DNA from 4 places in the Paenibacillus sp. NPDC058898 genome. Region 3 is predicted to be linked to each of the others. Evidence: riboswitches for the same ligand, from Rfam matches in the RefSeq annotation. Region 3 holds a riboswitch; each other region holds the start of a gene.

Region 1 (7,901 bases), on a different contig from region 3:
AATCTTTCGTTTTCCAATAATTCAGCGCTTCGGCCGCGGCAACGAATCCGAGATTATTGCCCCGGAAGGTACCGTTGTGCTCCCCCGGCTCCCATATATCGATCTCCGGCTTGATCAGCGTAATCGCCATCGGCAAGCCAAAGCCGCCAATCGATTTCGAGAGACATACGATATCCGGCTCAATGTCGGCATCATCAAAACTAAAGAACGGCCCGGTTCTGCCGCAGCCCATCTGGATATCATCCAAAATAAGCAGCATCCCCTTATCCTTGCAGATGCGTGTCAGCTTCTGCAGCCATTCCCGGCTGGCGGCGTTTAATCCGCCTTCCCCCTGCACCGCCTCGACGATCACCGCAGCCGGAAGCGGAATGCCGCTTCCCGGATCATCCAGAAGCTTCTCCATATATGCCATCGTATCCACGTCATCGCCAAAGTAACCGTCATAAGGCATAAATACCGAATGGCTCAGATCCACGCCTGCGCCTTGGCGTTTGAAGGAATTGCCGGTAACCGCCAGCGATCCCAGCGACATGCCATGAAAGGCATTCGTGAAGCACAATACGGTACTGCGCCCCGTCACTTTGCGGGCGATTTTGAGCGCTGCCTCTACGGCATTCGTTCCGGTCGGACCGGGAAACATCACTTTGTGATCCCAACCACGCGGCTTCAGGATGACTTCCTGAAATCGGGTCAGAAACGTTTCCTTTGCATCCGTAGCCATATCCAGACTATGCGTGACACCGTCCTTCAGCATGTAGTCGACCAACTTCTCGCGAATCTTCTCATTGTTATGTCCGTAATTTAAAGCACCTGCTCCCGCAAAAAAATCAATGTATTCATTGCCCTGCGTATCCCACAACTTCGCATTCCGGGCCTTGTCGAAAACGGTCTGAAAGCTCCGGCAATAACTTCTTACTTCCGATTCCAGCTTGTTAAACACAGTAAGCTTCGGTTTCTCCATGACTTGGTTGTCCATAGTTCCCTCCATTTGTTTAAATGTCATTGAAAAAGGGGCCAATCACGAATAACGGCTCATCTTCATGAGATGTCCCATCGGGGAACATCTCTGCTCCATAACCTACGGTTACGGTGCTGGGAATGGATTTCTCCTCGGCATAACCGAGAAACAAACGACGGGACGCCATGTTGCTCGGCGATACCGTAGCTTCAATATAACGGACACCATGGCATGCCTTCTGATTCATGAGACTTGTCAGCATCGCCTTGGCGATGCCTTGCCTCCGATGCGAATTAGCAACGGCCACTTGCCATACGAACAGCGTCTCCGGATTACGAGGAGAACGGAAGGCGGAAATAAAACCGATGATATCTCCTTCATGCTCGGCGATCATGCAGGTATCATGGAAGTAATCTCCAAGCAGCATGTAACAATAAGGGGAGTTCAGATCAAGCGATCCGGTGTCGCGTATGAGCTCCCACACCCGGGTGCCATCCCGTGCTTCCGGTCTTCGGTAAACAATTTCGGTTTCGGTATCCACAGCCATTCTATACATCACCTCTTTCCAGAACTAATTTCCGTTGGAACGGAATCGCTGCAGGAAGCTCTGCAGCCGCTCGCTCTGGGGATTATCGAATATCTCCTCCGGCGTGCCCTGCTCAACGATCCTTCCATCGGCTCCGAATATGACCCGATCCGCGATTTCCTTCGCAAAATCCATCTCATGCGTAATCAGCATCATAGCCATTTCGCCTTCATCCGCGATTTCCCGAATGACCTCCAGCACCTCGCCGACCAGCTCCGGATCAAGAGCCGAGGTGACCTCGTCAAACACCATTACCTTCGGCCGCATGACCAGCGCTCTGGCGATGGCAACCCGCTGCTTCTGCCCCCCGGACAGATTGGACGGATACATCTTCAGCTTGTCGGCCAAACCGACCTTGCTTAGCATGGAGACGGCCCGCTCCTCCGCCTCTTCCTTGGATAAACCCAGCACCTTACGCGGGGCCTCCGTCACATTGCGAAGCACATTCATGTGCGGAAACAGATTAAAATGCTGGAAGACCATGCCAACGTTGCAGCGCATCCGGTGCAAATGCTTTTCGCTGGCCCGAACCAGCTTCCCTTTCTCTTCCATATGCCAGAGCAGCTCGCCATCAACCTCGATGGTTCCTTCGGTGGGTTCTTCCAGCGTCATCAGCATCCGGCCCATCGTCGTTTTGCCCGATCCGCTCGGACCGATCACAGCCACCTTTTCTCCAGGCTGCATCTCCAGATCGATGCCTTTAAGCACCTGGAGATCACCAAACGACTTGGTCACGCTCGTATATTTCACAATCGGCTTGGTACCCGCAGCGGTAGCGGGATTGTTCTCCTGCTGCGGCACCTTCGACGATTCCCTTTGCTCATCGATCACAACGGCATTCAATAGACTCCCTCCTTTATTTTCCACGCTGCAGATTCAAACGTTTTTCCAGCCTTTGCACAAGCAAAGATGCGATATAACTGATGATCAGGAACAGAATCCCGACCAGCGTATACGGCTCAAATGCACGGAACGACTGCGACACGATATTTTTGGCCGTCAGCATCATCTCCACCAGCGTGATGGCGCATAGAATCGGCGTTTCTTTAAACATGACAATTAAATAATTGCCCAGTACCGGAATGATTGGCGGCACCGCTTGCGGCAGGATAATACTCCGCCAGGTTTGAGTTTTCGTGTAATTCAGTGCTGTGGCAGCCTCCCATTGCCCCTTCGGCACTCCCTCGATTCCGGAACGGTACACCTCGGACAGATAGGTGCTGTAATGCAGCCCGAGACCGATGACCCCGGCATAGAAGGCCGGAATGGAAATTCCCGTTAGGAGCGGCAGACTGTAATACAGGAAGAAGACCTGAACCAGCAGCGGTGTATTGCGAATAAATTCAATGATTCCTTTGGTTATAAGCGACAACAGCTTAAATCGGCTCCGCGTCGCAAAGGCAAGCAGCAATCCGATGATTAATGCCACCACGAAAGCGCAGATCGTCACCCATACCGTCATCTTTAACGCACTCAAGAGCTGCGGCAGGATATCCCACACATAGTTCCAGTCCCACATGACTATAACCTCCCCGCTGTCCATTTACGCTCCAGCAGTCGAACTGCCAGCGATACGAGCGTAGCAATGACAAAATACATGAGGAGCAGCAGTACCAGAATCTCGGTCGTCCAGGAGATGTAATTGTTGCGGAGCACCATCGCCTGATACGTCAAATCCGCCATGGTGATGAAATAAACCAATGAGGTGGATTTGATGAGTTCCACAAGCTGATTCCCGAAAGGGGGAAGCATTCGCAAGGAAGCTTGAGGCAATATCACATTCCACAGCCTTTGCCAAGGCTTCAGATTAAGCGCTAAAGCAGCTTCCCACTGTCCTTTCGGAACGGCCAGCACAGCGCTTCGGACGATCTCCGAGCCGTATGCGCCGAAGTTTAGCCCGATCGCAAGGATGGCCGCCAACATTTTCGGCAGCTCGATGCCGATGAACGGAAGAGCGAAATACAACCAAAACAGCTGCACCAGCAAGGAGGTTCCCCGAAAGACTTCCACGTACACGGCTGTCAATGTGCGAATGATCCACAGCTTCGACAGTCGGCATAACCCGGCTGCAAAGGACATCACGACCGCAAGGATGGCTGAAAAGAAAGCAACCACAATCGTGATCTCCGCCCCTTTTAGCAGCGTAGGGAGAAAATCAATCCACGAATTCGGCATGCTATTCCCCGCAAAGCGCAGCAGCCGTCATTTCACCCGGAAGCTCTTCTTCTGTGAATCCGAACTTCTGAAGAATGTCCAGCAGTTCGCCCGATTCCTTCATTTTTTGTAGCTCTGCATTATAAGCCTCCTGGAACTCGGTATCCGCTTGGCGGAACGCCGTAGCTCCATAACCCCGAACGCTTTCTCCATCGATGACCGGCTGCTCGAAATCAGTTACACGTTCGATGTTGTCATCACTAGCCGAATCCAGCATCGCCTGCAGAGAGGGTCCAGTCATGGTAATCGCCTGTACCCGGTCTGCCTGAAGGGCGCTAATAGCCGAGGCCTGGTCGGGGACCTGTATGATCCGGTCTGAAGGAATACCGGACTTCTCCATATAGCCGATTTCAACCGCGCCTGTCATGACGGCGACCTTAGCCTGGTCATGGTTAGCAATATCCTCATAACTTCCGAGTTCCATCGGATTCCCTTGCTTCACCGCAATGGCTTCCCCGATGCTGTACTCCGGATTGGCAAACAATACGGCGGAGCAGCGGTCCGGATTAATGAACATGCCTGCTGTGATTAGATCGAACCGCTCGGCCTGCAGTCCGGCAACGAGTGAACCGAATTCCGTCAGCTCTCCCCTCATTTCCTTGATGCCAAGCCGCTCCAGAATAACCCGAGCAATCTCAACGGCTTCTCCCGTCAGCTCCCCGTTGGCCTCTTTATAGGCATAAGGCTTCTCATTCGCAAAACCTACGGTGATATACCCTTGCTCAATGGCGCGATCCAGTGTACTCCCTTTGTCACCGCAAGCCGCAAGCAATACCACCATAGTCACTGACAACATCAGCACAAGCACTCTCTTCAAAACCTTCCACAACCTTTCGTTATGACTTTGCAATCCTTACAAAATGGCATGTTGAAATTACCCTTGTTAACGCATATGTTAACTTGGATATAAGGACATTCAGACACCTTGCACGGGTCGGGGCTTCAGGGAAGATGATTCATCCATCTCCTTGCACGCTTAAACCCAATGCCATCCGACTGATTCAATTGGTTAAACATTTGCAGGCCTTGCCCCTCCTCTTTAGCAGAATACAAAAAGACCACCAAACAGGGGATTTAGACATAGCTCCGCCAGCAGGGGGTCAAAAAATAGAGAAAAGGCCCCTAAGAGAATCAAGGGCCTTTGTTATGAACATCCATTATGTATGCAAGACCCATCCACTGCTGACGAGGTTAGCTGACGGACTCGGGTAAGATGGTACCCTACACTCATGATTCTAAGTGACTCGCCCCTGGTGAAACTGGTTCCCCCGCTTTCCGGAAAATGTATGCCGGAAACTAAGCGTGTGTCCATGATAAAGGGAAGTTTAGGAAAAGTCAAACCCCTTAAGCCGCTTTTTCTGGAAATTCACACGCAGAAATGCCATTCTTCCGGGGTGTATGACAAGCTAGAAAAATGCCTCATTCAAGCTTGTCCACCTACAACATAGGGATTTTATCCCAGACCAATTTTTCGCTATATAGCAGGCGTTTGCCATGCCTCCCTTACTCGTTCATGTGCTGGATAGTTTATGCCATGAATTAGACCAAAACAGTGGAAAGCTTCTACAACTCTATCTGAACCAAAAAAAATTTTTGATTATCCATTAAAAACCCATTATGACTCATTTACTTCTAGTTACGGGAGCGCTGGTCCCAGCATCATATATTAACCGCTTTATGAAGCAATGAATGCACACCAAAAAACCCGATAAGTGTCGGGATTTTTGGTCCATGGATTATACGGCTGTATATCCGCCATCCACCAGTAAGCTTGTGCCTGTAATGAAGGACGCATCTTCACTGGCAAGGAATAACACGGCTTTGGCTACTTCTTCCGGCTGTCCCAAGCGGCCCATCGGATGAAGGCCGACCAGGTGCTCGGTGATCGCTTCCGTTCTTCCCTTAATAAGCGGAGTATCGATGTATCCCGGGCATACGGCATTGACCCGGATCCCTTTTGGAGCATAATCCGCGCCCATCGACTGGGTTAACAGCTTAACGCCTCCCTTAGCGGAAGCATAAGCGGTAACACCCGCTTTTCCGACATGGCTATGGATCGAGCCGCAGTTTACGATCGCCCCTCCGGTTCCTTGGGATAACATCTGTTGGATTACATATTTATCACACAGGAACACCCCTGTAAGATTAATATCAATCGTCTTTTGCCAGCTGTCCATCGACAACTGATCAGCAGGGGCATCATGAGCAATGCCTGCATTGGCGAACAATACATCGACACGGCCAAAATGCTCAACCGTCTGCTTCACCATATTTGCAACTTCCTGTTCTTGGGTTACATCCGTCTTAACGAACAGCGTTTCAAAGCCTGCGCCTCTTAATTCATCCGAAACAGCCTGTCCCCGGTCCGAATAATCTGCAATAACAACCTTGGCTCCCTCTTCTACAAAAAGCCTTACTGCTGCTTCGCCGATCCCGCTGGCGCCTCCCGTCACAATGACAACCTTGGATTCAAATTTCATTTGTCGACCACTCCTATATTGTGAATTCATCATATCGGTTCCATATTCATGTAGAGTTAACATATTCCAGGCATGATATTCCACAAGCCCCTGTTTCTTTCATGAACAACATCCTATCGAATAACGGCATATGGACGCTCACAACTTAATATTCGCCGCATCCTAACCTTATCCAGCCCTGTCCATTGTTATACAGGCCGCTCGATTGTAAACATCTCTCCCAGTGAAGCATAGATATTACCAGCCATACGGCTCACAGGCTTCAACTTGGCAGCGTCAATCCGGCCTTGCTCGTAAAGTTCCTCCGCAACATGGAAGCGAACTACGCGGGCAATCAGCAGATCGGCACCAGGCAGCTGATCCGCTCCATTCAAAGTGACGACCTGCTCCAGCACGCATTCCATGCGAATCTTGCTCTCCAGAACGCCAGGAACTTTAACGACCTCGCTAACGACCGGGGTTAAATGCGCTCGGTCAAGTTCACTCTCATGCGGGGGCAGGTTCGCCGCCGTTTCGTTCACGGCTTCAACGTTGTCTTCGTCCACGATGTGGATGACAAGCTCGCCGCTTTGCATGGCATTTCTCGCTGTATCCTTAGCCGTACCGTTCTTCCGCTGAACGGAAACGGACAGCAGGGGCGGATTGCTGGACAGAATGGAGAAATAACTGAATGGTGCCGCATTCAGCACTCCGTCCTCCGATAATGTCGTAACAAAAGCGATCGGTCGCGGAACAACGCTCCCGATGAGCAGCTTGTAGGTGTCCCGTTCGCTTTGGGTATTCGGGTCAATGGATATCACTTCAGTTGCCCCTCTCTTGTATTTTGACTTGAATAGGTTCCAGACCTTCCTCAATACGGGCTCGCTCCGGTTCAAACCAGGCAGGTAGTTTCAATTGTTCCCCCAGTGAGTCCAGATCTTCATCCACCGTAAATCCGGGCGGATCGGTTGCGATCTCAAACAAGATCCCCCCTCGTTCCCTGAAATATAACGATCTGAAATAGTTGCGGTTCTTAATATCCGTTGGCAAAAAGCCATGCTGTTTCACCCACTCTTGCCATGTAACATGCTCACCTTCATCTTGAGCCCGCCATGCGATATGATGGGTCGTTCCGGCACCTCCGGCGCCCCACGGGATATCCCGCATCGGTAAATCAATCACGTTGCCGAAGGGCCCTAATGATTGAAACCGCGCATAGTTAACGTCCTCTCCCATGAAGGTCAGTCCCATTACCTGCTCTAGCGCTATCTTCGTTTCCTTCCACTTGCTGCTGAACAGGACCGCGCCACCAAACCCCTTAATCGCTGTGTCCGGCGTCACATCGTCTACAGACCAACTGCTCTTCGGTCCGTCTTCCCGCTCGACCAGCTCCAGAGAAAGTCCATCGCGATCGGAGAATTGAAGATAATGTTCGTTAAAACGGAATGCTTTCATGACAGGGACGCCGAAGCTCCGTAAACGCTGTTCCCAATAAGGCAGGGCACCCGCAGGGACAACAAAGGTTGTATACCCAACCTGCCCTCCTCCACGTCTCCCTCTTCGCGAAGCAGGAGACGGAAAGAAGGTAATAATAGTCCCCGGGTGCCCCTCCTCATCCCCGAAATACAAATGGTACACGTCAGGCGCATCGAAATTCACCGTCTTCTTCACCAATCTGAGTCCA
Region 2 (7,901 bases), on a different contig from region 3:
CGCAAAAAGCTCCGGTACGCGTAACGGCGCTTATAGCCGTTGCCGATAATTTATCGGGACCGGATGCAATGCTTCCTTCTTCCGTTGTTCATTATCCGAATGGTTTAAGCGTTCAGGTAGCGAATACGGATGGGGAGGGGAGATTGATCATTGCGGATGCGCTGCTGCATGCAGCGAAGCTTGGCGCAGATAAGGTGATTGATATCGCAACCCTTACCGGTAATGTCGGAGCCGCACTGGGCTTGGAGATTGCGGGCATCTGGGGTGATCAACAGATTACGGCCGATTTGGTTGAGATCGGTGAGCGTAACGGAGAGCGCCTATGGCCTATGCCGCTGATGGACGAGTACGAATCGGATCTCAGAAGCGATTATGCCGATCTGAAAAATGTGGGTACGTCAACTTTGGCAGGCGCTATAACGGCTGCGCTGTTTATCCGTCATTTTGTGGCGGATTCCATGAAATGGGTGCACATCGATATGGCGGGCACGGTTCAGTATAAAAGGGAATTTCCCCACTCCGCAGCGGGGGCTACCGGCTATGGTGCAAGATTGCTCGCCGATTATGTGGAGAAGCAGTTTCTCCATGCATAAAGAATCAACTTCAGTAAGGAGTGACGACGATGCTGCTTGAAATAATCGCAACATGCGTGGATGATGCCATCACAGCAGAGAAGAATGGCGCGGACCGTCTGGAATTGATCACAGCGATAACCGAAGGCGGGCTTACGCCGGGAATCGGGCTTGTTGAAGAGGTTGTGAAAGCCGTTCAGATTCCTGTACATGTCATGGTCAGACCTCATAGCAGATCCTTTGTGTACAACGAACATGATATAGCTACCATGATGGCGGAGGTTAAGGCGATCCGCAAGGCAGGTGCAGCTGGCGTTGTGCTTGGCATGCTGACTCCGGGAGGGAAGATTGACGAGGACTCCTTGGTCAAAATGCTGGAATGGACAGGAGATATGCAAGTCACGTTCCACCGGGCTTTTGATGAACTGGAGGATCAGTTCGAAGGACTGCGTACATTGCAGAAATACCCGTCGGTTACCCGTGTCCTAACGTCAGGAGGGCCGCAGCCTGCACCGCAGGCCATCCCGAGAATTCGGGAGCTTGTAGAACAAACGGCAGGCAGTGAACTTAAAATATTGGCCGGCAATGGTCTGAAGTGGGAAATCATACACGATTTTATCGACCGGACCGGTGTGAGCGAGGTCCATTTCGGCTCAGCTGTTCGGTACGGTCGATCAGGGCTGAAACCCATCGATCCGGTCGAGCTGCGATCGCTGGCTGAGAGCATACATCAATAGAAGTAGCAAACCTATCGGAAACAGGTGAACAAAAATTGCAAACCTTATGGAATAAACAGCAAGAATTTGTGGTTGGCGTTGACCTTGGGGGTACGAAGATCGCGGCAGCGCTCTTTGATTCCGAAGGACAGCTGCTGAACCGGGAGCAAATGGAGACAGCGGGTGCGCGTACGGCTGAAGAAGTGGTCGCGAGAATTACGAACATGATCCGCAGCGTGTCGGACGGCCACCCTCTTCGAGGCGTAGGGATGGCTTCACCCGGAACAGTTAACAGTAGGGAGGGGATTGTCATTCATGGTACGAATCTGCCGGAATGGACGAATGTCCCCCTCAAAGCCTGGATGGAACGTGATCTGCATACGGAAGTACAGGTGCTGAATGATGCCAATGCAGCCGCATGGGGAGAGTATGTAAGAGGTGCCGGAAGAGGGTCGACGAACATGGTGTACGTGACGCTAAGCACCGGCATCGGCTCAGGGATCGTGCTGGATGGGAAGCTGTTCCTGGGCAGCAGTTCATTTGCTGGGGAACTGGGACATCATATCATTGATCCGAACGGTCCGCAGTGCAATTGCGGGAGCCACGGCTGCTGGGAGGTATTTGCTTCAGGAACGGCCATCGGCCAGGCAGCATCCCAGCGGATGCTCACCCAGCCCAGCGTAATTTCTGAACTGGCCGCAGCCGAGGCGGGAGTGAATGCCAAGCATGTGTTTGAGGCAAAACGTCTTCATGACCCCGTCGCAGTAGAGGTCATCGATCGAGCCATCTATTATATGGCGCTTGGACTGGTTAACGTCATTCACAGCTTCAACCCCGATCGCATCGTGATTGGAGGGGGAGTAAGCAGAGCGGGCGATCTTTTATTTCCGCAGCTGCGGGAAATGACAGATAAGCTGGTCATGCCATCCTATTTAGGCACGTACGAGATCGTTCCTGCAGGACTTCGGGACGATGTTGGTCTGGTTGGAGCTGCGGCCTTGTTCCAGTAGCATAGGTGTAAAGAGAACGTTACGGATAGGATAAAGGAGTAATAGCGGTTAGATAAAAAGCGTTCGGATCGGCAACGTAGTTTCATGTTAACCGAGCTTAAGCGAATTAGACAAAAGCCGCCCTTCAGGGGGCGGCTTTCCAATTATTCATAGAGAGCGGGAAACGGAGCGATCATTTTTTTCGTTATAAGTCCGTAACATGTGACAAGTGATAGGCGTGAACTGTAAGCCGTCATCCGTTTTCACTGGGGGCGATTTTTGGTTTCCTGGTTAGGTTTGTTTGTATCCGACAAACAATAAGCGGTTGCTCACACTTTCCCGCGATGCCGGCGGAAACCGCCGGCTCCAAACCCGCACGTGGGGATGACCTGCAGGCTTGGAGCCGGCGGCTGCCGCTATTCCATGTACTTGGATGCGTCAAACGTAATCATGGACGTATGATTGGCATGTTCAATCAGTGAAGAGAGCTTGGTTACTTCGCGTTCCTTCTTCCGCGCTTGCGCCTGATAAGCTTCCGGATCATATAAAGCGACGTTGAACAGCGTTACGGCACCATCTCCGCTGCCACGGCTGCTCTGCCGCTCCAGCTTCTTGCGGGAGCCGAGATGAGCAAGTTGTCCGATATCGCTGCGGATCTGTTTGGCCAGCTCGATCGCTTCCATGATGGTCATGTCGGAGCCGTTCCAGCTAATGGTTTGTGTTGTATTGGAGATTGCCATCAGCAAATCCAGCTTTCTGTAATCCGCGGCGGCGGCTTCGATTTCTTCCGTAATGGCATCCACACTGCGTACAGGATATTCCGCCGTTTCCCCTTTTTCAATGATTGTGCTGCTGTTGTTCAAGCGTTCCGACATCAATTGATTCAAGAGTCGGTTGATTGCTGCCCGGACTGCCAAAGCTTCAGCCATCGTGATTTGACTCATAATGGATCGATCACCTCTTTAATTTCATTTCTGATTATGTAAACGCATAGATCTGTAAAAAGTTGCTAGATTATTAAAAAAAGCAATTTGAGAAGGAAAGTAGAGTTACATAATTGTCATGACTGTGTGAGATGGTTAAAAAATAGTCGGCCGAAATTAACCATCTTTACGACAGCTCCAAACATAAAACGATAGATTTTTAGGATATGATTGACAGCATCCTTGCTTGTATACTATATTAAGAGAAGGTTACAAAACGTTAATGAATTTTGCCGAATTTCGTTTGGAAAACGGGGGAACCGTCTTGGGTGAATTACTCTTGTATAGAGAGTATAGGGAACCTTCAACCGAACCCTTAGCTAACTCCGTAGGCATCGAAGGAGAGAACATATTTTGAAGAAGTTTGTCATCACTTTGCTAGGGTCTGCAATTATTTTTTCTTCTGGTGCCGTATCAGCATTTGCTGATCAACAACCGAATTTTCAGTATCAAGTGAAGCAATTGGTAGGAACTCCATACAAATGGGGCGGAACGACCACTAGCGGGTTTGATTGCTCCGGATTTATTCTGTACATGTTTAGAAATTTCGATATGGATCTTCCACGCACTTCCCAAAGCCAGGCTCAAGCTGGTGAACATGTGGATCGCGAAGATCTGCGGGTTGGAGATTTGGTATTCTTCAATACAAGTGGCAGCGGAATTTCTCATGCAGGCGTTTACATTGGTGACGGACAATTTGCGCATGCTTCCAGCAGCAAGGGAGTCAGAATCAGCAAGCTTAGCGATTCATATTACGAGCCACGTTATGTCACGGCACGTCGTGTGTTGAGTCAAGAAAATTATGCGAGACTGGTAGGAAGCGCAAGCTAATTGGATTACATTGCAGTTTAGGGTTCAATACATAACCAGAAAGCCTGACAAAGGGTTGTCCTTGTCAGGCTTTCTTTTTTTTTAGATATCAGAAAGTATAAACTTCGAAGCTTGTGACTTCCTGATATCGCAAGAAAAACGTCTACAAACTGCGGTCTGTCATCTGTGAAAGTACGTCGATTGAAGTTTTTCTTACTATAAGTCTGTCAATCCCACAGGGGTTGTTCGGTTACTCCTTAACAACAGAGGCATTCACAGCTGCTTCCACCCCGTTATTATAGAGACGGAACAAGCCAAGACGCCAGAAAGCAGCGCCTTTCAGATCATAACGCTTGGCCAAACCGAGCTTATCGTCCACGGAAGTGGCTGTTTCGCTGCTTAAGCTGATGCCGAGCAAAAGCTTCTGCTTCGGGACACCTGCTTGGAGTGCCAACTGGATCGCTTGGTCCACCAGACTGTTTGGTTCGGGAACCTGAGATTTGGTTCCGACCGGATTGTACTGATAAGCCATAACGATGAGATCATCGGCGATGGAAGCAAGCGTTTTGTAATCATAGCCTTTATAGGCGCTGTTCAATGGCGGCACCGCTAAGGACAGAGCAATGTCATGCGGCAATGCTGCCTTTAATTGCTTGACATAATCATTGAGCAGCTTCTGCTGGTTTACGACATCCAGTTTAAAACCGAGCCCTTCAAAATCAAGTACAACGCCGCCGAAGCCGTTCTCCGTTACCGCGGCTGTGATGCCTTCAATGGACTTTTGGCGCAGGCTGCTATCGCTCAGTACTTTGGTTAATTCGCCGTTTCCATCCAAGGCGTAGACCATGAGGTATGGTTTAATCTTCTGGTCCGCAGCATCTGTTACCATCGATTGCGGCGTAACGTCACCGGCCGCAGCGGGCAGGCGGTACTCGTCGCCTTGAAGCGTGAACTGACCCTCACGATCGATGCGGCTCCATCCAAAGGCGACTGAATTCATAGATGCAACAAGATCCCGTTCTTGGAAAGATTGCAATGCATAGAAGGCTCTCAAATGCATCTCGCGCTGCGGCGATACAAGGGAGACCGTGCGAGTTGCCTGATTCCAGCCCACATCGACACCGAATTGGCTGCTGAACGAGCTAAGCGGGATCAGTACACGGCCTTCCCGTTGAACCGGCGGGGCCGCAAGCTTCACTTGTTTTCCATTGACCGTTGCTGTCGTGCTTCCCACCTGAAGTAACACTTCAGTCGATTGGCCTTTCACACTGCCGATGGCCTTTACGGTTTGCGTCTTGCTATTCCAGGTGATTTGAATGCCCAGCGCTTCACCGACCGTCCGGAATGGAACGTAGGTGACCCCTTTGTCTACCCGCGGAGCTGCATCGAAGGTTAGCGTAACATCATCCAGCTTTACCGATATGGCAGGCTCAGCATGTACCTGACCAACATGGGGTGCGGTGCCGAGCAAGGATAAGGCAAGAACGGCAGCGACAGCTGTTTTTCCTATTTGTTTATGCAGCATGCTTTGGTATTTCCTCCGATCCATTAAATAATAGAATGATTTCATAGAATATGGAATTAGGTCTAGCATACGCTAGTATAGCAAAATTTTCATAGAGTTCCAATTCCATGATGTCAATGTCATAGAATAGATAAGAGTAAGCATGTTGATTTTTTAAACTTTCCGGTATAATAAATGAAGGATTTTATACATAACCTGATGATTACATGCATAGGGGGATAACGCGCGTGTTTAAATTCTGGAAAAACAAAAAGGGTAGGAATAGCGAAGCCAACAACTCGCCCATCCCGGAAGAGATGATCGAAGCCGTACCGGATCGGATCATTGAACTAACAGGTCGCGAGGTTCGCCGCAGTGTGGCGCCTGTTCTTGGTATGACGGTGCTTGATCTGGCCGAACGGAATGACGTGGACTGGAACTCTTTTTGCAAAAGAGGAACTTGTGCGCGCTGCCGCTGCATGGTGGCGGAGGGAATCGAGTATTTGTCCGAGCCCAATCTGGCCGAAGAACAACGCCTGGATCCTGAGGAGATCGAAGAAGGATATCGTCTGGGATGCCAGAGCAAGATCGAAGCGGTCGGTCCCATCAAAATCAAGCATGCCCCATACTTTTGACGACATAGAAGGCGGATGCCGTTCATATTTAAAAAATCAGGCAGCCGTACAATGGATATAATCCCCTTCAAGTAGACAGTGCGTAGAAAGAGCACATCCGTTTACTTGGAGGGGATTTTTCATGGGGAATTTCATGGGGAACAAAAGTAAGCCACCCTTGATAATCAAACTTCGTTTCCCGGGATATTGTTGAAAATATCCATCAGATATGAGACCAGCGCCTTTTGCCACATTTTACTAGAATGACTATACTACTAATATCTTGTAAAAAACAGACTATAGATAATTTGCGGAGAAACTCAAAAAAACCTCCGCTGCGATCGATCGGTGACCATGGTTTTATGAGTTCTTATCATTACTCGTGGCCGGACCGACATCAAGGGAGACGTCCTGCTCGCACGAAGCCGCTTTCAAAGGAGGCGACCGTTATGAATTCGATCTGGTCCATCCGAACCGGAATTCGGGATTTCCTGGAGTCTATCTATCGAACTGGCCGATCCTGGATTGAGAAATATCCATTTATTAAAACGGCGTATACGATATTTTCCTGGTTGTCGCTAATCCTGTTTGTTTTAAGCTTGTTTTTCGTTAAAGAATCGCGTACCATGATGGTTCAATATTTATGGTCGTTTTATGTACTCCTGCAATTTTGGTTTCTATGCCGAAGCAAAACGATACCGTGGAAGCAGATTGTGCTGTTTGTTCTGGCGGGCGTTTTTCTTGTCGTACCTTTTACGACGCTTACGGTCAATGCTCTCCACGTGCTTTTCGGCGGAAGCACATCTGACACCTGGTCCATTGCCGTGATCACGCCAATTTTCGAAGAATTGTGGAAGCTCCTTCCGCTAGGCATATTTCTGTTGTTCTCGCGTCGAGCTTCCGCTTTGAGTTTAAGCGATTACACGCTCATCGGCGCGGCGACTGGCGTTGGCTTCCAACTGATGGAAGAGCTCTCCCGAAGATGGCTAAGTTCCGGCCCGCTTGAGGAAAAGTTCGGCTACAGCTTTACATGGCTGGGCGGCGAAACGATTCATTGGGATTTGTTCTCGTTGTTTCCTGGGCGTTTCGAAGAAAGTGTGTTTCCGACGCTGATGACCGTCGGTCATCCTGTACATACCGCCATGATCGCGCTTGCGTGCGGAATTGCCTATCGACTGCGGACAAAACTGACGAAATGGGTTTTTCTGTTCCCGGTAATCATATTGCTGTGGGCCATCCTGGATCACGCTGCCTATAACGGTCAGCATCAGCTGCCGGGTTGGGTGCTCCAACTTCATGATTGGACCGGCAGCGGTTATAAAACTCAGCCGGCCTTCCTGCTGATGCTGTTTGCATCGATCGCTGCCGATTATTGGTCACTGAACAAAATACGAAACCGTCTGCCGTCACTGCCGAACGAGCCGCTGCTTAATCCGTTTACCGAGCTGTGGAATATGACCCGCTCTTTTTGTCTAGACCGTGGGAAATTCGTATATTGGCTAGGATTTTACCGGGAGCGCAGGGAGCTCGGATTTCATTTGCTTTATGGAAATGAAGAAGCAGCCAGTAGACAGGAGCCTATCGATGCTCAGGTAAAAGCTCTTTGCCAGGCGTTAACCGGGGTCGCTATAATTCTGCTCGTGGCCGGCATGTTCACAGGTATCGGGACATATGCGAGCGGTGGAGAAACGGCATGTTTTGCCTGTATGTTCG
Region 3 (7,901 bases):
GGCTGCTCCAAGCTGGGCGTGTTCTGGAGAATCGTGTTCCCACTGCTGAAGAACATCAGTGTGACCATCGCGATTCTGAACGTCATTGCGTTGTGGAACGACTACCTGCTCCCATCGCTGACGCTGTCGGATAAAGGGCTGCGGACGATTCCACTCTCGACCTTCTATTTCTTCGGGGAGTTCACGATTGTGTGGAACCAGGCGATGGCCGGTCTGACGCTGACGATCATCCCGGTTGTCATTTTCTATATTTTCGCTCAGAAATACATCATCAAGGGGATTGCGGCAGGTGCGGTAAAATGAGGGGAATCATTACGAGAGCCGACGATTATGCTTCCAGCCGTTCCGCCAATTTAGCGATTACCCGGACGGTAGAGGCCGGGTTCATCAAAAATGTGTCCATCATGGCGCCCGGCCCTTATCTTACCGAGGCCGCACAGCTGTTGGCGCATCGCAAGGACATCTGCTTCGGTTTCCATATGACGCTGAATGCGGAATGGGATAACGTACGTTGGGGACCTGTTGCCGCGAAGGAACAGGTTCCTTCGCTTGTCGATCGGGCCGGATATTTCTATCAGGACCCGATCCTGTTTCAGGATCATCCGCCTTCGCTGCAGGAGATCCTTGTAGAGTGCGAAGCGCAGCTTAATAAACTGACCACAGCAGGCTTCAATATTTCTTATGTCGATTCTCATATGCTGCCGGAGCGCTTCATACCCGGGCTGCAAGAAGAGCTGGACCGCTGGATTGAAGCGAAGGGGCTAATCAACCATCGCGATTACTATAACTTTTTCCCGGGCGGCGTTCCGGACGGGGTCGAGTCGTTTGAAAGGGTGCTTGGCGGCCTGACGGAAGACCAGTACTTCTTCCTGTCCCATCCAGCCCTATATTCGAAGGAAATGGTGCGGTGCGGCAATGCTCAAGTGGATGGGGAAGAGCTGGCGCGCGGACGCGATCAGGAGGCTTCTTTTCTTGCACGGGAGGACTTAAATGAGATTAGTAAGCGACGAGGTTTTCGTGCTATACGTTATGATGAAGCGGTACCATTACCTGGTGTATAATGGAAGGGCCATAATGAATTTATCTTATGGATACAGGGAGAGGCGAAAGGAAGATGAACATGAAAATGGTTCAATTATTGCCAAGAAGCACCCCCGAAAATCAAGGAATCTCATCGCAGTCTATCGAACGCTTTATCCGATCGATTCAGGAAAAGGAGCTGGAACTCCACAGCTTCATGCTGGTACGGCATGGACATGTCGTAGCGGAAAGCTGGTGGAAGCCGTATGATGCGGACAAACCGCATATACTGTTCTCGCTAAGCAAGAGCTTTACCTCTACCGCGATTGGACTTTTGGTCCAGGAAGGCCGGATTACGCTGGAGGATCGGGTGATCGGCTTCTTTCCGGAATACGCTCCTGAAGATCCCTCGCCGAATCTGTCCGCGATGACGATTCGCGATTTGTTGATTATGGGAACGGGGCACGACCAGGAGCCTGCCATGCAGTCCGATATTTGGGTGGCCGATTTTCTTAAACAAGCGGTTGAGCATGAACCCGGGACCCACTTTGTATATAACAGCGCAGCGACTTACATGCTCTCGGCCATTCTGCAGAAGGTCACGGGCATCACGCTGCTGGATTATTTGCAGCCCCGTCTGTTTGAGCCACTCGGCATTTATGGTGCAACATGGGAAAGCTGTCCGCAGGGGATCAACACCGGCGGATGGGGACTTAAGCTGAAGACTGAGGACATTGCCAAATTCGGTCAGCTCTATCTTCAGAAGGGGGTATGGGAAGGCCAGCGTCTGATCCCGGAAGCGTGGATTGAAGAGGCAACCTCCAAGCAGATATCCAACGGACCTGCGGATTCCTCTTCGGATTGGACTGAAGGGTACGGATATCAATTCTGGATGTGCCGCCACGGTGCCTACCGCGGCGACGGTGCCTTTGGACAATTCTGCGTCGTGTTCCCGGAACAGGATGCGGTGATTGCGATTACCTCCGGCCTTGGAGACATGCAGGCCGTGCTGAATGAGATATGGGAGCATCTGCAGCCAGCGATGGGATCTGATGCGCTGCCGGTCGACACCGGAGCGGAGGCTTCTCTTACTAGAATGCTGCAAGAGCTTAAGCTGGATCCGCCAATCGAAGAGGCGGTATCCCCAATTGAGAAGGACGTCTCCGGGATCGTCTATGATCTCGAGGAGAATGAGGAGAAGCTGCGTTCATTCTCCGTTCGATTTGAAGAAGATGGCGCGGTCATGGAGCTTGAGGGGGAACACGGCATCAATTTGGTTGTCTGTGGTCGTAACGAGTGGAAGTCGGGAACCACGAAGCTAATGATGACGGCGGATAACGAATATGCTGCCTCCATGACCTGGAAGGATGACCGGACGTTGAAGCTGACCATCCGGCTGACAGAGACGCCATTCTACTCAACTACGGAATGCACCTTCGGTGAGGAAGGCATTCATCTTGCGTACTGGATGAATCAATCATTCGAGGGCAAGGTGGTCCGGGAGATTAAGGGCAAGGTTAAGGCGTAGAGCCTGTAAAATAAGCAGCGGCACATAAAAAACCTCTCCATCGTCATGGAGAGGTTTTTTGCATGCCGTAATCAGAATCGCTCTGACACCGCCTTCGCCTGTGTGAACAGGAGCAGGTAATCGCGCCCGCCGGCTTTGGAATCGGTCCCGGACATATTGAAGCCGCCGAATGGGTGGGTGCCCACTAAGGCACCGGTGCATTTCCGGTTCAAATACAGGTTGCCAACATGGAAATCACGCCGCGCCTGCTCCAGGTGGGCGCGGTTGTTCGAGATCACCGCGCCGGTCAGCCCGTAGTCGGTGTTGTTGGCGAATTGGATCGCTTCGTCGAAGGAGGCGGCCTTCGTGAAGGCCACCACCGGGCCGAAGATCTCCTCTTGGGAAATACGGGCGGTGCTGGCCACGTCCGCGAAGATCGTCGGCTGGATGAAATACCCCTCCGGATCGCCCGGAAATCCGCCGAGTACCAGCGTGCCTTCGCCTTTTCCGATTTCGATATAGTCCAGAATTTTACGGTAGGCCTTATCGTCGATGACAGGCCCTACCTGCACCGCGGCGTGTAACGGACTGCCGATAACCAGCTTCTTGGAGCGGTCGATAACCTTCTGCAGCACGGTATCATAGACGTCCTCATGCACGATGGTCCTGGAGCAGGCGGAGCATTTCTGGCCGGAGAAACCGAATGCGGAGGCGGTGATCGCGTCTGCCGCGAGGTCCAGATCGGCCTCACTGTCTACGATAATGGCGTCTTTTCCGCCCATTTCGGCGATGACGCGTTTGATCCATTGTTGTCCGGGCTGTGTCTTAGCCGCGCGTTCCTGAATCCGCAGTCCGACGTCGCGGGATCCCGTAAAGCTGATGAACCTGGTCAGCGGATGATCCACCAGATAGTCGCCCACTTCCTGGCCCGGTCCCGGCAGGAAGTTAACAACGCCCGGAGGCAGGCTGACTTCTTCCAGTAGCTCCACGAATTTGGCGGCAATGACCGGCGTGGTGCTCGCCGGTTTCAGCACAACGGTGTTGCCCGAGACGATGGCCGCCGTGGTCATGCCTGCCATAATCGCGAGTGGAAAGTTCCACGGCGGAATGACGATGCCGACGCCGAGTGGAATGTAATAGAGATGATTTTCTTCCTCCTCATGAACCGTTAGCGGCTGGGGCGCGCTCAGGCGCTGCATTTCGCGTGCATAGAATTCCATGAAATCGATCGCTTCGGCCGTATCCGCATCCGCTTCGGCACGCGTTTTTCCAGCTTCCAGCGTCATCAGTGCGGAGAATTCAAACTTGCGTCGCCGCATGATTGCTGCAGCCTTGTACAAATATCGTGCCCGTTCGCTCGGCGCGGTGTGTTTCCACGTCTCAAAAGTCCGTGCGGCTGTCTGAATGGCTTGTTCCGCAAGTTCGGTATCGGCTTGGGATACAATGCCGATGACCTGACGTTTACGGGACGGATTGACCGACTTTAGGGTACGCTCCGTATGGATTTGGGCACCGCCGATAACCAGAGGGTACGTCTTGCCGAGTTCGGCTTCGACCGCGGATAGCGCAGCATCGTATAACTTGTTGTTCAACTCGTTCTTGAAGTCCAGAAATGGTTCATTCCGAAAAGGTACTCGCATGGAAGGCCCCTCCTTAACATGATATGATTCGGAGCTTTAGGTTTATGGTCCAGCTGCTGAATGCGTCATGGTGGGGTGTTTAGAATCTCTTGGTGAAAAGCTCGATGTTAGATATGTATGTCTTTCTGCATGCCGTCATGATTTTTGCATATGAGTTAAGATAGAGTGCATTTTGGTTTGCCTTTTGCAAAGGGGGAGCTCGCATGGACGGAACCGAACTTTACCGTAAAGTGATCCTAACGGTGTCCGGTAATAAATTCGTGAAGTGGTTGTCGATCAAGTACGGCCGAAAACTGGCGGGCAGATTCATAGCCGGCGATACCTTGGACGAGGCGCTGGATGAAATTGAGAGGCTGAATGAGAAGGGCATTCTCGTCACGCTCGATCATTTGGGGGAGGGTATCACGACGCTGGACGAAGCGGCCGGGTACCGGGAGGAGTATTTGAAGCTTGTAGAAGGGATTGCCAAGCGGGGAGTGAAATCGAACGTTTCGCTGAAGCCGACGCAGATGGGCATGGCACTGGACCCCGAGAAGGCTTACGAGAATATCAAGCTGGTGGCGAAAAAGGCGAAAGAGCACCGCAACTTCGTTCGTCTGGATATGGAGGATTCGCCGTATACCCAGGCGACGATAGACATGACGCTGCGGCTCCATAAGGAGGGGCTGACCAATGTGGGGACCGTGATGCAGGCCTACTTGTTCCGAACGGAGGAGGACGTCAAGAATTTAATCAATGCCGGTGTTAATCTGCGGCTCGTGAAGGGGGCGTACAAAGAGCCGGGAACCATCGCTTTTCAGCAGAAGCGGGAGGTCATTGACAACTATAAGAAATTGATCAAAATGCATTTTGATCAGGGTGCCTACGTTGCGATTGCTTCGCATGATGACAACATCATCGACTGGGTGAAGGTGTTTGCCGAGCAGAGTCACATAGACAAACAGGAATTTGAGTTTCAGATGCTGTACGGGCTGCGGATGAACGATCAGGCAGCGCTTGCACAGGACGGCTACCGCATTCGGTGTTATATGCCCTACGGAACGATGTGGTACCCGTATTTTACGCGGCGGCTGGCGGAGAAGCCAGCCAACCTGATGATGGTGCTCAAAAATATGTTCAAGTGAGCGGGGGAAAACAATCAATTGAAAGCGAAGCGAGGACGGTAGCTCTCTAGCTACTGTCCTAGAAGAAATAATACGCCTCCGAGCAGTCCATCAGGAAGGAACGCTCCAGCGGCAAGCTGCCTAACCGCTTACGAGTGATGTGCTGTTGCCGATTGGTCTCCAGATCGGCGAGCGCCGATACGGCGAGCTGCATCCGGGCGGATCCCCACTGGTGCTGCTTCTGGGCATAGCGAACGGCCTCGGTCACGGACATGCCTTTCAGCCTCGTAAAGACGGCTGCCCAGCGGACTAGATCCGTGAATTCCCTGTTGCTTGGCAGCGCATATTCGGCATAACCGGCCGCGTCTTTGCAGCTGATTTTGAACAAACCGCAGTTCCAATCTCGTTTGCTCCAGGGGATAAAGCGTTCAGCCGAGCCCTGGTCGAAACGAAATATCTCCATATGGTGGATGGGCTCTACACTTAATGTGGGAACTTCGGTTTCGATAACGGATGTCAGTGCAGCCTCGATGAATTTCGTCATGATCTACGCTCCTTTATAGGAATGTTATATGCGCGGCAAATAGGCCTGGTGAGCAGAGATCCCCCGCTCTCCAGGCCTATTTGTCGTTAGAGGCCCTGTTCCAGTGGCCGCTTCCGCTTAAGGCTCGGGTGGTGTTCTCTCTCAAAACGCGCCTACGAGGTTAGCTGACGGATTCGGGCTTGAGAGCACCCTACCGCAGTGCCTGACCATCTAGGCACTGCGGATTCACCCCATTCACCAATAGAAGCTCCATTGGCGATTTTGGTTCCCCCGTCTCCCCATCTGTCGGGAGCTCAGCGTATAACGAATGTTTCGAATAGATGGATGAATCATACGCCGGAGGAAACTAAAAGTAAATGATCATATGGGACGGATATATTCCGAAAATCGATGAAAACTGTATAAGAAAACGTGTACATTCAGTCGTGTCATCGATTATCATGGCAAAATCTCGGTATCTCGATAGATTGCGATAAATACAAGAAAACAAGAGAAATACATAGTATGGAGTAGTATTCGGGAGATAATGAAGCAATACTGGTCAGTTCCTGTTCGACATAACGCCACATGTGTTTTTGCTCACATTTACTTCCTGCAGGGCCAGACGTATGATACGAACTATGAATTGACGGACATCAGCGACAGGCAAACGGGCAGCCGTTCCATGAAGGCCTACAGACAGTGTGAGAGCTCAGTTGGGCTCTTTTATGGATCGAATCTCGGGCGAAGGCGCCATGGGCCTTCGCTGAAATTGCAGGATGATGCGACTCTCACCGCTCGAACCTGATGCTGTGTTGTTTTGCCGGACCTGGATGTTTAGTCAATGGCTAATAGAATAACATGCTACTCGTTTTCAATTTTCGCTGAGTCCTTGAATGGAAAAGGAACGGGGGAACCAGTCGGGAGATGAATCTATCTCTCAGGGGTGAATCCCATGGACAAGATAACGGTCTATGGGTAGGGCGACTCTCACGCCCGAATCCGTCAGCTAACCTCGTAAGCGTATCGAGAGAGGCAACGATTGTCGTGGACTTGGGCCACGGTGTATTTCACCGTGTCCTATTAAGGAGCCTGCGGGAAGAGTTCTTCTCTTTCCACAGGCTTCTTTGTTGTTGTCTTCTCTTTCCGAACTTAGGAGGAGAATAAAAGATGGAGAAATCGCAGGAGTTTATCCTGGTATCCGCACCGAACAAGGCCGGGGAAGAATTTATCCGCCAGCTGATCTTTAAGCGCATTTCGTTTGTGGCCATAGCCAACAACCGGGTTGAACAGGAGAGGCTGCATGAGCTGGGCTGCACCAACATGATACTAATCGATACAAGGGACGAGCAAACCTGGATCATTCCCGAGTTTCCCGTCAGCAAGGTGTTTCTGTTCGAGAGCAGCTTGAATCTATGCTGCCGCTATTTACGGATTTGCCGGACCTGGACCACAGAGTCGATTTATGTGATTACCCATTCCAGCAATCCGCGATTGATATACAAAGGGCTGGGTGCCGATGTGGTGCTTCATACGAACCATCACCAGGTATCCTTCCTGATTTTGTCCATTGTCAGCTAAGGTCTTGGCTGATATCACAACGAGGTTTTAGGAGGTTATATTCATGCAGGATTTATATATGGTGCTCATATTGGGAGGAACCTACGGACTGTTCATGCTGTTCATGTCTTGGTGTGGGCGCGTGGTTTCTGAACCGGAGGCGGATTAACCATGATGATCATTTTGGTATGCACGCTCTTTATTTTTCTGTACTTGATTTATGCGCTGATTCACCCTGAAAAATTCTAGGGAGACAGCTGAAGGAGGAAGGCATTCGCCATGGGCATTTTACAAATTGCCATCGTTATACTCGTTCTGGTGCTGCTGGTAAAGCCGCTTGGAACTTATCTATATCAGGTGTTTCGCAATGAAGGCAATGGAACGGACAGATGGTTCTCCTGGGCGGAGAAACCGATCTTCGCACTGATTGGCTTGAAAGAACGCAAGGGAATGACGTGGAAAGGTTATGCCATCAGCTTTGTGATGACGAATATCGTGCTGGTCGCGGCTGGGTATTTGATTCTGCGGTTGCAGAGAGTACTGCCCTT
Region 4 (7,901 bases), on a different contig from region 3:
TGTTCAAAGCTGTTCGCCTTAAACCGTTCTTAAAACTACTCTTTCAGCGAGCCTACAAGAACACCTTTAACAAAGTACTTTTGCACAAAAGGATATACAAGAACGATTGGCAGTGTCACTACAATCATCATCGCCATTGTGAGTGATTTGGAGGTGATCTGTTTTGACCGTTCCATTAACATAACAGAAGCGCTATCAAGTACTGAGTTTGAATTCGTTACAATATTGGCATTCAGCGTCTGCCGCAATATCGTCTGTATTGGAAGCAAATTATCACTAGTAATGTAAATACTAGGATAGAACCAATCATTCCAGTGACCTACGGCTGTGAACAATGATAGGGTTGCAATTACCGGACCGGACAGCGGAAGTATAATCCGGAAGAACATTCCCCAGTTGCTGCAGCCATCAATACTAGCAGACTCTTCCAAACCAACAGGGAGACCTTTAAAGAAGGTTCGGAATATAATCATGTTCCACACGCTAATTAAGGTTGGAATAATAAACACCCAGAAAGAGTTCATCATACCAAGCGAACGGATCAGGAGATAAGACGGAATCAATCCTCCAGAAAAATACATCGTAAATACCAAGAACACCATATAAAAGTTCCGACCGATCAAATAGGTACGAGTCATTCCGAATGCCAAAAGGGCGGTCATAAATATTGACGTTGCGGTTCCGACTATGGTCCGGCTAACGGATATAAAGAATCCATTAGCCAATCGGTCATCATCTAATATAATTTTGTAATTCTCCAGTGTGAATTCCCGAGGCCAGAAGGTAATCCCGCCTTTAGCGGTGTCTACACCCTGGTTAAAGGATACGGCCACAGCATTCCAGAATGGATAAAGCGCTGAAAAGGCCAATAAAGTAAGAAATGTATAGATCAAGACAAGCACGATCTTGTCACCAGTGCTAATTCTTTTTAGCATGCTGTACCTCCTGATTGCTACTGATTATTACCATAGACTGTTACCGGATCTTCGGGCCGCATAGTTAGCGATCGTAAGCAGGATGACAGCGATGACCGATTTGAAGAGTCCGATGGCAATCCCGTAAGAATAGCGATTTCCTCCTAGGCCGACGCGATAAACATAGGTATCTACAACGTCGGCTACCGGCCTTAATACAGGGTTAGAGGCCAACAGCAAGATATCCTCGAATCCTGCATCGAGCAGTCTACCGATTGCAAGTATCATAAAGATGATAACGACTGGCATAATCGAAGGAACCGTAATTAGATAGATCTGCTTTGTCTTGCTAGCCCCGTCGATGTCTGCAGCTTCATACAGAGCCGGATCAATACTGGCTATGGCGGCGAGATATACAATCGAGTTAAAACCAATCTCTTTCCATACGTTAGCCGAAATCAGAATTGTCCAGAAATATTGTTTTAGAGAAAGGAAGTTGATCGGTTCATCAATGGCCCCCACACTCTGCAGCAGCATATTAACACTACCATTCTCTGTGGAGAGCATTGCAATTACAAATCCCGCGACAATAACCCAGGACAAGAAGTGAGGCAAGTAGGTAATAGTCTGGATAAATCTTTTGAAAAACATATGTCGAACTTCATTCAACATCAGTGCGAGAATAATCGGTGCCGGAAAACCAATAAAGAATTTAAGTAAACTGATTACAATCGTATTCCGAATAATCCTCTCAAACTCTGGGGCATTAAAAAAAGCCTCAAAATGTTTAAAGCCCACCCATGGATTTTCAAAAATCCGTGAACCAGTAAAAATGCTGTAATCCATAAATCCGGTGATTACACCGTACATCGGCAGGTAGGCAAAAATGAAAATCAGAATAACTCCTGGAATAACCATCAGCTGAACATCCCATTGCTTCATTAAGCGCCTAAATAAGCTATTATTATGGACCTTTGGCTGCCGGGAAATGGGTGATGGTTGCTGTTCTGTAGTAGCTTGCGGCATATTTATCCTCCTGTTACAAATTGATGTAAATACATGCCGGTTCTCTGAAATCTGCGACTTCGAAACCGCTTGCAATTGACTTAGTACCATTCTACCCATGGAAATATATTGAAGCTATATAATAAAAGCCCGATTTTTTATACTTCTACCTGAATGTTTCATCCGTTCCAGCCAATTAAAATAACCGTCTATCGACGTACTTTCTCAGTAAACAGACCTTATTTGGCAGAGGTATTTCTTGCGCGACAAGGATGCTAACCCTTGAAAAAAAGACTGCCTTCAGGTCATATAGACCTTCAAGACAGTCTTTGTATTCATCTTTAAGCACCGATTATTGTAGTCCTGACCTCTACCACCGTTGAGAAGAAGGTAGCTCCTTCGCCCATATCCGACAACCTGTCGGGTGTAAGGGCATTGGCGCGCTGCTTCCTGCCTTCGCCTTCCCACCACAAGCCTTGGCTGACTACGGTGCCCGGCAGCATTTTATCCGTCACCTTGGCTCGGACTTCGTAGGTTCCACGGTCGTTGTACACCGTAACCATGTCTCCGTCCACTATACCGCGTTCCTCTGCATCCGCCGGATGAATCTGCAGGGCAGGCTCCTTCTCCAACTTCTGATGCTTCTCCACATTCGCAAAGGTCGAATTCAGGAAGTTGTGGTTCGGCGGCGAAATGAACATAAGCGGGTATCTGTTCCCGCGGCCGCGCCTTACACCGTCATATCCTTCCTTCAAGGGCACGTAAGTCGGAAGAGGCGGAAGACCTGCTTCCTCCAACTTCGCGGAGTAAAGCTCGATCCGGCCCGAAGGCGTCGGCAAACGATCCAGATATGTTTCAAGCGGCGTCATGTCAAGCTTCACATAGCGGTGTTCCTTTAGCTTGTCCAGCGTGACGCCGTTCAGATAAGGGTTGTCCGGGAAGTCGAGCGCTCTTGCCATCATCTCCTCTTCGGTCTCATGGAAGGCCGGGTCGGTGAACCCCATGGCCCGGCCCAGCAAGGAGAACAGCTCCACGTTGCTCTTGCTCTCCCCGAGCGCCGGAATGACCGGCTCCTGCAGCTGGATATACTGATGCCAGTAGGATGCGAACAGGTCCGTATTCTCAAATGAGGAGGTTGCCGGAAGCACGATGTCCGCATACTTGGCTGTATCCGTCATGAACAAATCGTGTACGACGGTAAACAGATCCTCCCTTGCAAACCCTTCGCGCACCCGCCCGCTGTCAGGAGCGACAACCAGCGGGTTGCTGCAATAGACAAAGACCGACTTAATCGGCTGTTCGGTCATGGCAAGCACCTCGCCGATCCGGTTCATGTTAATGGTCCTGGCATCCGGATTCGGCCGGAGATCCGGACGCTCCAGTGCATCGCTGTCCATGCTGTTGTAGCCACCATTCGACTTGGCAGCCCCTCCGCCCCGCTTCAGCCATTGTCCGGTCAAGGCCGGAAGCGCCGCAATGCTGCGCACCGTCAAGCCGCCATTGTCGTGATGCTGAAGACCGTTACCAATATGAATATAAGAAGTACCGGCCCGGCCATACAGCTCGGCCAGCTTCTCGATATCCTCTACCGGAATGCCGGTAATGGAGGATACATGCTCCGGCGTATAGTCTTTGACATGCTCACGCAAGGCTTCATGCCCGAGCGTATACTGCCGGAGGAATTCCTCATTCACCATGCCATCTCGGAACATGATGTGCATGAGGCCGACCGCCAGTGCCGCATCCGTGCCCGGAAACAGCGGAATGAACCAATCCGACCATTGCCCGGTCTGGTTCTTATGAACATCAATCACAATGACCTTGGCACCGGCCTTGCGTGCTTTCTCTGCCAGCACTACTTGGTGCATATTGGTGCTGACGATATTACCGCCCCAGACAATGATGACATCGGCATGAACGGTTTCCTCCGGGACGGTGCCTCCATTAAACCCCATTACGGATTTCCAGCCCGCAGTGCCTGCGGAATTACAGATCGACTGCTTCAGGCGGCTGGCGCCCAGCCTGTTGAAGAATCTCCGATCCATACCGTCCACGCTCAATATCCCCATATTGCCGTAAAAGCTGTATGGTAGAATGCTCTCGGAGCCATATTCCTTGATCAGCTTCTTGTAGCGCCCGGTAATCTCCTGAATCGCTTCATCCCAGCTGATCCGCTCGAAAGCCCCCTCACCCTTGGGCCCTACCCTCCGCAGCGGATAAAGCACGCGCTCGGGATGATACACCCGATGTGCCATATTGCGGACTTTATTACAGATGGCTCCCTGCGTCATCGGATGATCCGGATTGCCGGTAACCTTCACGATTTTTCCATTCTCTTTATGCAGCAGCAGACCGCAAGTATCGGGACAATCCAACGGACATACCGCCGGAAACACACCATTCTCCTGATGAATCATCGCTTGAGTCATTTCGTCCATTCCCCCTTGTACACGCTGAATCATATCCCCTTATCTTAAAAGAAAATCAGGGCTCCAGTAAAGTCTTACATTTTTTTCTGAGCGGGTGTTTCACTCTACTTCCTTCCGGGTATATTCCTATCAAGAGCAACGAAGAGGAACCCAGACCCTTTCTCTTCCTTGCCAAATCATGGACCACTCCCAAAAAATTCGCCATGCCCATGTCTCCTCCCCCGAGACCGGCATGGCGAATTTGTTTGTATCCAGCGTCTATCGCATCATATCTGGGCTACTTGCCACTTACGCATCATAGAAAGTCATGCTTTCTGTAGCAAACATGCAAAAAACAAAGCCTCTCAAAGCTACATATTTATGTAAGCGCTTATCTGTCATTTTTTATATATAATTCTGCTTTATTCTTCGTTGGAGGGTGTTTTACAAAAGATTTGAGCAGGCGTAATATACTATTCAGCTTCGAAATCATTCTTCATATTCACATGACATTCGCTTAATTTCCAATTGGGAAAGCGGGGGAACCACACGTATGGATGGATACCTATAGGATCTGTCAACCATACTATGGGGTGAATCCTGATGCAGCGCGTACTTACGCCGCGACTATTATCAGGTAGGGCGACTCTCACCGCCCGAATCCGACAGCTAACCTCGTCAGCGTTGATGGAGAGGGTTGTGAACTTGTGATCAAACACAGGGTTCTAACCTGTGTTTTTTGTTTGCCAAAAATCAATATTGGAATGGAGATAGCCCATATGTCCAGCACATGAGGCACACCGATTGAACTCACTTCAAGCAGCTCCCATCATGTACCTATTCTTAATCGGCGGTGAAAAACATGTTCTCTTCTATCAAACGATTCCTCATCGGAAGACCCCTTAAATCAGCGGAATTGGGCGAGCAAAAGCTGAACAAAACCAAAGCGCTGGCCATCCTTTCATCCGACGCCTTGTCGTCCGTGGCCTATGGACCTGAACAAATTCTGATCGTCTTGATGACCGTTGGCGCGGCTGCCTATTGGTATTCCATACCGATTGCCGTCGGGGTCCTCATCTTATTGCTGGCACTTATCCTATCATATAGACAAATTATTTTCTCATATCCGCATGGCGGCGGAGCCTACGTGGTTTCCAAACAGAATTTAGGCATGTATCCAGGATTGGTCGCTGGCGGCTCCCTGCTGGTCGACTACATCCTGACGGTTGCGGTCAGCGTATCGGCGGGGACGGACGCGATCACGTCGGCTTTTCCGGAACTGCATGCCTACAATCTGCCCATCTCCATCGTGTTCGTTCTATGTTTGACCGTACTCAATTTAAGAGGGGTTACGGAGTCGGCCACCATATTGGCTTATCCGGTTTACTTGTTTGTACTGGCGCTGTTTATCCTGATTGGCGTCGGAATATTCAACATAGCTACAGGCCATGCATCACCAGAGCTTCATACGCCGATCGGCACGCCTGTCGCCGGTCTCAGCTTGTTCCTGCTCCTGCGGGCATTTGCCTCGGGCAGCTCTGCCCTGACCGGCGTTGAAGCCATTTCTAACGCCATCCCGAATTTCAAGGATCCCGCTCCGAATAATGCGGCCAAAACCTTGGTCGCGATGGGATCCTTGCTGGCAATGTTATTTTCGGGCATCGTATTCCTGGCCTATTACTATGGGGTTAGCCCCAGCGAGCAAGTCACTGTCGTTTCCCAGATTGCCGAGCATACCTTTGGACGAAACGTTTTTTATTACTTTATCCAAGGAACAACGGCTCTCATTCTGATCCTGGCCGCCAACACGGGATATTCCGCCTTCCCGCTGCTTGCCGTTAATCTGGCGAAGGATAAATTTATTCCCCGAATGTTCACCGTCCGGGGGGACCGTCTGGGATATTCAAACGGGATTATCATGCTTGGGTTCTTCTCCATTCTGTTGCTGCTGACTTTCGAAGGCAAAACCGAGCATCTGATTCCTCTGTATGCCGTCGGCGTGTTTATCCCTTTTACCCTCTCCCAAACAGGGATGATGGTGAAGTGGATTCGCGAAAAGCCTGAAGGATGGATCGTCAAGCTGATCATTAATACCACCGGCGCATGCATTAGCTTTATCGTGACGATGATCTTCTTTTTCACGAAATTCGCCCAAGTGTGGACCGTCTTGATTTTCCTGCCGCTGATCATTTGGATCTTCACACGAATCCACAAACATTATGAGGCCGTAGCAGACCAGCTGCGAATTACGACCTGTGAGCCGGTTAAGCCGATTGAGGGAAATGTTATTATTCTGCCTGTGGCGGGAATCACGCATGTGGTGGAGAACTCGCTGAATTATGCCAAATCACTGGGAGCAGGACAAATTATCGCGGTGTACGTGCCGTTCGAGCGGGAGGACGAGGCGGCCTTCCAGGAAAAATGGAAGAAGTGGCAGCCGGACATCCGGCTGGTGACGCTGCACTCGCCTTATCGGAGCATCATTCAGCCGCTGACCAAATTCATCGATACCGTGCAGCGGAAGGCCAGCGAATCCCACTACCAGGTTACCGTTGTCATACCGCAGTTCATCCCCAAGAAGGGCTGGCATAACTTCCTGCACAATCAGTCCAGCTTGCTCATTCGCGCACATTTACTTTATCGGAGAGATGTGATTATCACCACAGTACCTTACCATTTAAAAAAATAGCGGGCTTGTTCCGCTGCGACTTATACAAGGAATCCACTCCGCCAACAACGTTAAAAAAGCTGCGATCATCCGATCCCTATTCTTAAGGGAGCGGTCAATCGCAGCTTTTTCCCCTCCGCCTAGACGCTTACCAGGCTTCGGGATATTAAGAAACATTCTGCGCAGAATGAACCTGTTGAGCAGTGCCGGTAGTTGGCGCAGACGGCAGTGCGGCGTCTTGTTCGCCGCGAAGCATGACCTCAACCTTATCATCCTTCTTCAAATATACGGTCCCGTAGGCAGCTCCCACAAACAACGCGCCTCCGACGAAATTGCCAAGCCATACCGGAATGAAGTTCATCAGATACTCGCCCCAGCTGTAATATCCTTCAAATATCGCTGCCGGAATGAGGAACATATTGGCCACCACGTGCTGAAAGCCAATGGCTACAAACGCCATCGTCGGAAACCAGATCCCGAGAATTTTGCCACTCATCTGATCCGATCCGTAGGACAGCCACACGGCGAGCGCCACGAGCCAGTTGCACCCAATGCCCGACAAGAAGGCCTGCAGGAAGCTGTCGTCGATCTTATGACCTGCCATGTCCACCAGCTTCTCCAGATAAACGCCGCTGCCTGTCAGACCCGTCACATGACCAAAGAAATAAGCGACGAACAACGCCCCTGCCATATTGCTTACCGTGACAAGAGCTAAATTTCGTACCATTTCTTTCGTGGAAATCCGCTTCTTGAATCTGGCCAGGGACACGGCCATCATGTTGCCTGTCAGAAGCTCTCCGCCCGCTAGCAATACAAGAATCAGTCCGACAGGGAATATCGCCGCGCCTATAAAACCGGCAATGCCTCCCCAAGCCTCCGATGCTCCGGCAATTACGCGAATATCCA

What was found. A riboswitch is a leader RNA that binds a small molecule or an ion and turns the genes downstream of it on or off. The one in region 3 is predicted to bind cyclic di-AMP.
Region 1: it holds a riboswitch for cyclic di-AMP, as region 3 does, so the genes downstream of both, ehuB (ectoine/hydroxyectoine ABC transporter substrate-binding protein EhuB) here and ACOZB4_RS21640 (hypothetical protein) in region 3, are expected to answer to the same signal.
Region 2: it holds a riboswitch for cyclic di-AMP, as region 3 does, so the genes downstream of both, ACOZB4_RS09595 (C40 family peptidase) here and ACOZB4_RS21640 (hypothetical protein) in region 3, are expected to answer to the same signal.
Region 4: it holds a riboswitch for cyclic di-AMP, as region 3 does, so the genes downstream of both, ACOZB4_RS15845 (APC family permease) here and ACOZB4_RS21640 (hypothetical protein) in region 3, are expected to answer to the same signal.

What each region holds. Positions count from the first base shown of each region.
Region 1 covers NZ_JBMOSM010000009.1:212,436-220,336, forward strand. The annotation lists gene ectB (diaminobutyrate--2-oxoglutarate transaminase) at 1-976, opposite strand, end outside; gene ectA (diaminobutyrate acetyltransferase) at 993-1,505, opposite strand; gene ehuA (ectoine/hydroxyectoine ABC transporter ATP-binding protein EhuA) at 1,530-2,387, opposite strand; gene ehuD (ectoine/hydroxyectoine ABC transporter permease subunit EhuD) at 2,401-3,063, opposite strand; gene ehuC (ectoine/hydroxyectoine ABC transporter permease subunit EhuC) at 3,066-3,719, opposite strand; gene ehuB (ectoine/hydroxyectoine ABC transporter substrate-binding protein EhuB) at 3,721-4,575, opposite strand; cyclic di-AMP (ydaO/yuaA leader) riboswitch at 4,926-5,071, opposite strand; gene ACOZB4_RS23290 (SDR family NAD(P)-dependent oxidoreductase) at 5,495-6,238, opposite strand; gene ACOZB4_RS23295 (flavin reductase family protein) at 6,427-7,038, opposite strand; gene ACOZB4_RS23300 (ring-cleaving dioxygenase) at 7,040-7,901, opposite strand, start outside.
Region 2 covers NZ_JBMOSM010000003.1:266,644-274,544, reverse strand. The annotation lists gene ACOZB4_RS09615 (leucyl aminopeptidase family protein) at 1-593, shown strand, start outside; gene ACOZB4_RS09610 (copper homeostasis protein CutC) at 623-1,309, shown strand; gene ACOZB4_RS09605 (ROK family protein) at 1,345-2,298, shown strand; gene ACOZB4_RS09600 (hypothetical protein) at 2,694-3,221, opposite strand; cyclic di-AMP (ydaO/yuaA leader) riboswitch at 3,482-3,611, shown strand; gene ACOZB4_RS09595 (C40 family peptidase) at 3,615-4,091, shown strand; gene ACOZB4_RS09590 (stalk domain-containing protein) at 4,321-5,595, opposite strand; gene ACOZB4_RS09585 (2Fe-2S iron-sulfur cluster-binding protein) at 5,823-6,209, shown strand; gene ACOZB4_RS09580 (PrsW family intramembrane metalloprotease) at 6,638-7,901, shown strand, end outside.
Region 3 covers NZ_JBMOSM010000008.1:121,927-129,827, reverse strand. The annotation lists gene ACOZB4_RS21665 (carbohydrate ABC transporter permease) at 1-303, shown strand, start outside; gene ACOZB4_RS21660 (polysaccharide deacetylase family protein) at 300-1,061, shown strand; gene ACOZB4_RS21655 (serine hydrolase domain-containing protein) at 1,121-2,548, shown strand; gene pruA (L-glutamate gamma-semialdehyde dehydrogenase) at 2,620-4,167, opposite strand; gene ACOZB4_RS21645 (proline dehydrogenase family protein) at 4,371-5,291, shown strand; gene ACOZB4_RS21640 (hypothetical protein) at 5,350-5,814, opposite strand; cyclic di-AMP (ydaO/yuaA leader) riboswitch at 5,948-6,123, opposite strand; cyclic di-AMP (ydaO/yuaA leader) riboswitch at 6,666-6,833, shown strand; gene ACOZB4_RS21635 (hypothetical protein) at 6,964-7,374, shown strand; gene ACOZB4_RS21630 (potassium-transporting ATPase subunit F) at 7,525-7,602, shown strand; gene kdpA (potassium-transporting ATPase subunit KdpA) at 7,633-7,901, shown strand, end outside.
Region 4 covers NZ_JBMOSM010000005.1:211,339-219,239, forward strand. The annotation lists gene ACOZB4_RS15830 (carbohydrate ABC transporter permease) at 36-935, opposite strand; gene ACOZB4_RS15835 (ABC transporter permease) at 963-1,940, opposite strand; gene ACOZB4_RS15840 (molybdopterin-containing oxidoreductase family protein) at 2,261-4,348, opposite strand; cyclic di-AMP (ydaO/yuaA leader) riboswitch at 4,832-5,027, shown strand; gene ACOZB4_RS15845 (APC family permease) at 5,190-7,016, shown strand; gene ACOZB4_RS15850 (formate/nitrite transporter family protein) at 7,162-7,901, opposite strand, start outside.